DNA from 2 places in the Polaromonas sp. CG_9.11 genome. Region 1 is predicted to be linked to the other one. Evidence: riboswitches for the same ligand, from Rfam matches in the RefSeq annotation. Region 1 holds a riboswitch; the other holds the start of a gene.

Region 1 (3,209 bases):
ACACTGCGGCGGGTCAGGGAAGGTTTGAGCAGGTCGGTCATGTCAGCAACTCCTGGAAATGAAAAAATAAAACAAAAAAAGGCGTTCGACCGAAGCCTTCACACCGTGGTGTGAGGGCAGGGTTCGAACGCCTTTGTTCTTGGACTTTCGGCTTCGCCGTTGAAGTGGAAAGCCCTGTGTCATGTTTACTGCAAAAGCTGTGCCAGCTGGAGCCGAGGGCTCGGCCAGAACTGAAAATTTCAAGCTAATCGGGCTTTGGCGCTTATCCTGCTTATGCAAGTTGCTATTAAATAAGTAGCATATTGGCTGCTGGCGTATCAAAAACCAATTTTTCTGGAGGTGCACTGCTGTTGTGCGCCGCACCATTTCGGCGTTGGCGGCCTAGCCGAGCAGGTCAGCCACATCCAGCATGCGCTGCGCCACCTCGCCCAGCCGCAGGCCCTTGTCCATGGCCGCCTTGCGCAATTTTTCATAAGCGGCCTGCTCCGAGAGGCTCTGGCGCTGCATCAGCAGGCCCTTGGCCCGGTCGATGACCTTGCGGTCTTTCAGTTCGGTGCGCGCATCGGCCAGTTCGCGGCGCAGACCTTGTTCGTGCTCGAAGCGCGCCATTGCCACGTCCAGGATCGGCCGGATGCGCGAAGGCGCCAGGCCGGCAACGATATAGGCGCAAACGCCTGCGGCCACCGCATCCTTCACATGCCGGGTGTCGTCGTCGTTGGTGAACAGCACGATCGGCCGGCGTTCTTCGCGCGTGGCCATGACGACGTGCTCGAGCGAATCGCGGGCATCGCTTTCGGCATCGACGATGATCATGTCGGGCTGTAACTGGGCCAGGCGCTCGCGCAAAAAGGTGTCGGCCGGCAGCGTGGCCACCAGGTTGAAGCCGCCTTCCAGCAGGCCGATGCGCAGCTGGCGCGAGCGCTCGGCCAGCGCCACGGCCGCCTCGTCGTCGGCATCGGCAACGACCAGATCCGGCGCAATGACCACCAGGCGCAGGGTATGGGGCAATGTCATGCGTTTTATAAGCAAAATTCATGCCGTTGCGATGCGCTATCAAGGGGGCAGCAGCATGTCGGGCGTGCTGGCGCGGCATAACGCCACGCTGCGCTGAGTCGGCCATCCCGGGTATGGTCACAGCGCAGGCGCGGTTCGTGGACGGGGCTGATGGAGAGCATTGCGCCGCATGAAGCAACAGGCCTCTGCGCGTAGAATCGGCTGCGCTTCGGGGTGCACTCCGGCCAGCGATGGCAGGACGGCTGAGATGGTTCTACCAAACCCGCGAACTTGAATCGGGTCATGCCGACGTAAGAAGAGCTGTCAGGAAAGGGTTCATAACCTTGCCATCGCGACTTTCGGAGCACCCTGCCAACGCGGACTCTTGAAGGAATGACGACCATGGATGCCCTTGACACCGCAACACCCGCCAGCCCGCCTGCGCTTACCGCCCAAATCGTTGACGGCGTGCTGGCCTTCATGGCGCAGGATGGCGTCACTGACGAAGCCTTCAACGCCCAGGCTTTGGCGCTGTTTGCCTACCAGTTTGCCCACAACACACCGTTCCAGCGCTTTTGCCGGCAGCGCGGCAAGACGCCGCGCACGGTCAAGACCTGGCAGGATATTCCGGCCGTTCCCATCACTGCCTTCAAGGCCTTGAGTCTTACCTGCCAGCCGCCTTCAAGCACTGACCGCGTATTCATGACCAGCGGCACCACGCAGGGTGACGTCAAGGGCAAGCACCATCACCCTACGCTGGCGGTGTACGACGCCTCGATGCGCGCCAACTTTGCCCGGCGCTTCATGCGCGGCCAGAGCAGCATCGCCATGGGCATCTTGTTTCCGACCGAAGAGGTGATGGCCAACTCATCGCTGGCGCATTACCTGGCGCTGGCGCTGCAAACCTTTGGCGCGGACGGCAGCCGCTACTTCATCGACGCCGCCGGACTTGACACGGCGGGCGTGTGTGCGGCGCTGGCGCAGGCCGAGGCCACGGCGCAGCCTTATGCGCTGCTGGGTGCCTCCTACAGCCTGGTGCACCTGATGGATGCGCTGGCGCAGCAGGGGCAAAAGTTTGCCCTGCCAGCGGGCAGCCGGGTACTGGACACCGGCGGTTTCAAGGGCCAGTCGCGCGAGATTCCCATGGTGCAGTTTTATGCGCAATTGACGGCGCTGCTGGGCGTGCCGCCGGAGCATTGCATCAACATGTACGGCATGACCGAGCTCAGCACGCAGTTCTACGACAACGGCAATGCGGTGCTGCCGGCGGTCAAGTCGGGCCCGCACTGGATACGTTCGCGGCTGGTCAACCCCTTGAGCGGCGCGGAGGTGGCACACGGCGAGCAGGGCGTGCTGGCGCACTGCGACCTGGCCAATTTCAACTCGGTGACGACCATTCTGACGGAAGACGTGGGCGTGGCGGTGTCGGGCGGGTTTTTGCTGCTCGGCCGCGCGCAAGGCACGCAGGCCAAGGGTTGCTCGCTGGCGGTGGAAGAATTTTTGCAGGCCGCACGCGCATGACGACGCTATACGCCGTGGCCGGCTACCTGCCGGGCTTCAAGGCCGAGGAACTGGCATGGCAGACGCTGCATTTTGGGACCGGCAGCGACCGGCTGGAAGTGGCCGTGCCGGTCCTGAGCCAGGCGCAATGGGCGGCGCTGGCCGAGCGCGTCAAGCAGGGCAGCCGGGCGTACCTCAAGACGCGCAGCGTGTCGCAGATCATCACGCTGGTCGATCGCGCCATCGCGCGCCTGTTGGACCGCAGCGACCCGTATCGTCAGCAGGCCGACCGGCTGCTCCCGCTGGTCACCGGCTACGACGCCGAGATGGTGCGGCTGGGGCTGACCAGTTACCTGAAAACCTTTCGCCAGCCACAGCTGCAGCGCTTCGTGGCCGAGGATTTTTCCAATCCCAAGCTGCTCGATGAATTCCAGCCGCGCCCCAAGGGCGGCTTTGCCAGGGCCGTGGGCCCGGAACTGCTGATTCACGTCTGGGCCGGCAATGTGCCGGGTTTGCCGCTGTGGAGTTTGATCTCAAGCCTGCTGGTCAAGTCGGGCAGCATTGGCAAGTTGCCCAGCGCCGAGCCGCTGTTTGCCGGCTGGTTCGCCCACCTGCTGGTGGAGCTGGACCCGGCGCTGGCTGATTGCCTGGCGGTGGGCTGGTGGAAGGGTGGCGACGCGCCGCTGGAGCAGGCGCTGTTTGCGCAGGCCGATCTG
Region 2 (3,209 bases), on a different contig from region 1:
CACCTCCTGCGAGATTTTCATCGAGCAGAACTTCGGCCCGCACATCGAGCAGAAATGCGCCACCTTGGCATTTTCCTTCGGCAGCGTTTCGTCATGGTAGGCCATGGCCGTGTCCGGGTCGATGGCCAGGCGGAACTGGTCTTCCCAGCGGAACTCGAATCGCGCCTTGGAAACGGCGTTGTCCCACATCTGCGCGCCGGGGTAGCCCTTGGCCAGGTCGCCCGCGTGCGCGGCGATCTTGTAGGCAATCAGCCCCTGCTTCACGTCGTCGCGGTTCGGCAGGCCCAAATGTTCCTTAGGCGTCACATAGCACAGCATGGCCGTGCCGTACCAGCCAATGTTGGCCGCGCCCATCGCCGACGAAATGTGGTCGTAACCGGGCGAAATGTCGGTGATCAAGGGGCCGAGCGTGTAGAACGGCGCTTCAAAACAGGCCTCCAGCTGCTTCTCGACGTTTTCCTTCACCAGCTGCAGCGGCACATGGCCGGGGCCTTCGATCATCACCTGCACGTCGTGCTTCCAGGCGATCTGCGTGAGTTCGCCCAGCGTGTGCAGTTCGGCGAACTGCGCTTCGTCGTTCGCGTCGGCAATCGAGCCCGGGCGCAGGCCGTCGCCGAGCGAGAAGCACACGTCGTAGGCCTTCATGATTTCGCAGATGTCCTCGAAATGTTCGTACAAAAAGCTTTCCTTGTGGTGCGACAAACACCATTTCGCCATGATGGAGCCGCCGCGCGAGACGATGCCCGTCAGCCGGTTCGCCGTCAGCGGCACATAGGCCAGGCGCACGCCGGCGTGGATGGTGAAGTAATCGACGCCTTGCTCGGCCTGCTCGATCAGCGTGTCGCGAAAGATTTCCCAGGTCAGGTCCTCGGCCTTGCCGTTGACTTTCTCCAGCGCCTGGTAAAGCGGCACCGTGCCGATCGGCACCGGCGAATTGCGCAGGATCCATTCGCGCGTTTCGTGGATGTTCTCGCCGGTCGAGAGGTCCATCACGGTGTCGGCGCCCCAGCGGATCGACCACGCCAGCTTGTCCACTTCTTCCTCGATGCTCGACGTGACCGCCGAGTTGCCGATGTTGGCATTCACCTTGATCAGGAAGTTGCGGCCGATGATCATCGGCTCGGTTTCGGGGTGGTTGATGTTGTTCGGAATCACGGCGCGGCCGCGCGCCACTTCGTCGCGAACGAATTCGGCGGTGATGTCTTTTGGAATCGACGCGCCGAACGCGTGGCCGGTCTTGGGCACGCGCTCGGTCGCCAGGCGCTCGGCGAGCTGGGCGCGCACCAGGTTCTCGCGGATGGCGATGTATTCCATCTCGGGCGTGATGATGCCTTGGCGGGCGTAATGCATCTGCGACACGTTGGCGCCCGCCTTGGCGCGGCGCGGCACGGGCGCGTCGTTCATGCGCAAGGCCTTGAGGGTCGGGTCGTTCAGGCGTTCGCGGCCGTAGGCGCTGGTGATGCCGGGCAAGGCGTCGGTGTCGCCGCGCTCGGCAATCCAGGCGGCGCGCAGGGCGCCCAGGCCGCGCGTGATGTCGATGGCGACCAATGGATCGGTGTACACGCCCGACGAGTCAAACAGGCGCAGCGGCGGATTGGCTTCGCGGCGCGTTTCGCTGCCTTCGGCCACCAGCGTGTCGGTCAACGTGACCTCGCGAAACGGCACGCGGATGTCGGGCCGCGAGCCTTCGATGTAAATCTTGCGGGAACCGGGAAAAGGGGTGCGCGTGATGCGGCTGGTCAGGTCCGCTGCATCAACGGTCAAAGAAGTCTTGGCCATGGCTGTCTCCAGAAGGTGGTGGGTGCCTGCCTGGGGAGCCGGAGATGCCGCCGTAAGACCACCACGTGAAGCGGTGAAAAACGCAATACCGGAGCCAAAGTGCCTTGTTTCCTACGCGGGGATGATCCCGATCAGGTTCAGCGGGTCTCGCAAAATTGCGATCTCAGCCCCGGATGTGAACATCCTGGGCACCCCGACAAGCTGCGGCGATTGTAAGCACAGCAGCCGGCGGCAGGCAAGACCCGAGCGGTAAGCAGTTGCAGGCTTCAGCCAAAGCGGCTGGGCTGGCCCAGCAGTTTTTTCGCCAGCTCGTCGAGCAGCCTGGTGTTGACCTGCGCGGCCGGATAGGTGGTGGTGAGCACGCCGAACCCGCCCACATTGGTGATGCGAAAAGCGATGCAACCGGTGTCATGCTCGGGCGTCAGCGTGATGAAGGCGCGCGACTTGGTCTGGTAGTCGAACACATAGGCCAGCAGCTTGCCGCTGTCGGGGTGGCGCAGGTCCTTGCGTTCATGCGTGACCTGGCCGACCGACAGGCGCTGCATCACCCGTTCCAGATCGGGCGGAAAGTTGACGCTGACGGTGTGGGTCGCTACCTGCCCGGTGACCGGCAACAAGTCCCAGCCGACGCCGATGTAGTCGGACACCTCGGCATTGCGCAGCATCTTGCGGCGCGCATCACAGCGGAAATTGCGCTGCGCCAAGGCCGGAAACGGTGACTTGCCGTCCAGACTGTAGGCCCCTGGCGCAGGCGGCCGGATGACGTTGAGCTGGGCGCACAAATCCTGCAGATAGGCCAGCGCCGTCCGGCAGGCCTGCTCGCAGGCCTCGATGCCCGCCATGAGATCACGCTGCGCGCCGAGTTCCAGGCCTTGCAGCGCGTTGGCACGGCTTTTCAGCTCTGATAAAAAACTCATGGGCGACCCGCTTCCTGTTGCGTTTTGAGGCCAAAGCATAGCGCAAGCAGGGCAGCCCCGCAGCCGCACCAGATGCGCTTGCATGCGTGCCGATGAAAGTTTTTTTATGCTCGCATTGACATTCTGCTTGCTATATTTTTGATAGCTATACAGCCATCTAAATATTGCGCTATCGGGGTATTTGATGCTATTTTCATGCTGGACGGTAATTTTGCCAAGGGTGATGTAGGACAAAGTCCAGAAACAGCATTGAAATACCAATGCATGATTAAACTTGCCCGATGACTGAAGTTCGCAAAGGCCAGGCGCCAGCCACGTTGTCGCGCACCGTGTTTCATGAACGCTTCATGCAGTCCTTCATGGACCCGGCTTTCAGGGCCGAGGACCAAGCCATCTCGCGCGTCGAGGCCATCGCCTGGGACGCCTACCAGGAAGGCCGCAAGTCGCCGGTGACCCGCAAGGCCGGCCCGGGCTATGCCGATCCTGCCTATGACTTGTCAGTCGAATGGCTGG

Evidence for each region. Region 1 has a riboswitch for thiamine pyrophosphate ahead of IWX85_RS00250 (long-chain fatty acid--CoA ligase). Riboswitches for the same ligand answer to the same signal wherever they lie in the genome.
Region 2: it holds a riboswitch for thiamine pyrophosphate, as region 1 does, so the genes downstream of both, thiC (phosphomethylpyrimidine synthase ThiC) here and IWX85_RS00250 (long-chain fatty acid--CoA ligase) in region 1, are expected to answer to the same signal.

Annotation. Positions count from the first base shown of each region.
Region 1 is NZ_JADOVE010000001.1:40,367-43,575, forward strand. Features, by position in the region: gene IWX85_RS00240 (CmpA/NrtA family ABC transporter substrate-binding protein) at 1-41, opposite strand, end outside; gene IWX85_RS00245 (ANTAR domain-containing response regulator) at 382-1,014, opposite strand; TPP riboswitch at 1,214-1,328, shown strand; gene IWX85_RS00250 (long-chain fatty acid--CoA ligase) at 1,396-2,514, shown strand; gene IWX85_RS00255 (acyl-CoA reductase) at 2,511-3,209, shown strand, end outside.
Region 2 is NZ_JADOVE010000021.1:87,456-90,664, forward strand. Features, by position in the region: gene thiC (phosphomethylpyrimidine synthase ThiC) at 1-1,779, opposite strand, end outside; TPP riboswitch at 1,871-1,985, opposite strand; gene IWX85_RS16705 (hypothetical protein) at 2,046-2,696, opposite strand; gene IWX85_RS16710 (flavodoxin family protein) at 2,978-3,209, shown strand, end outside.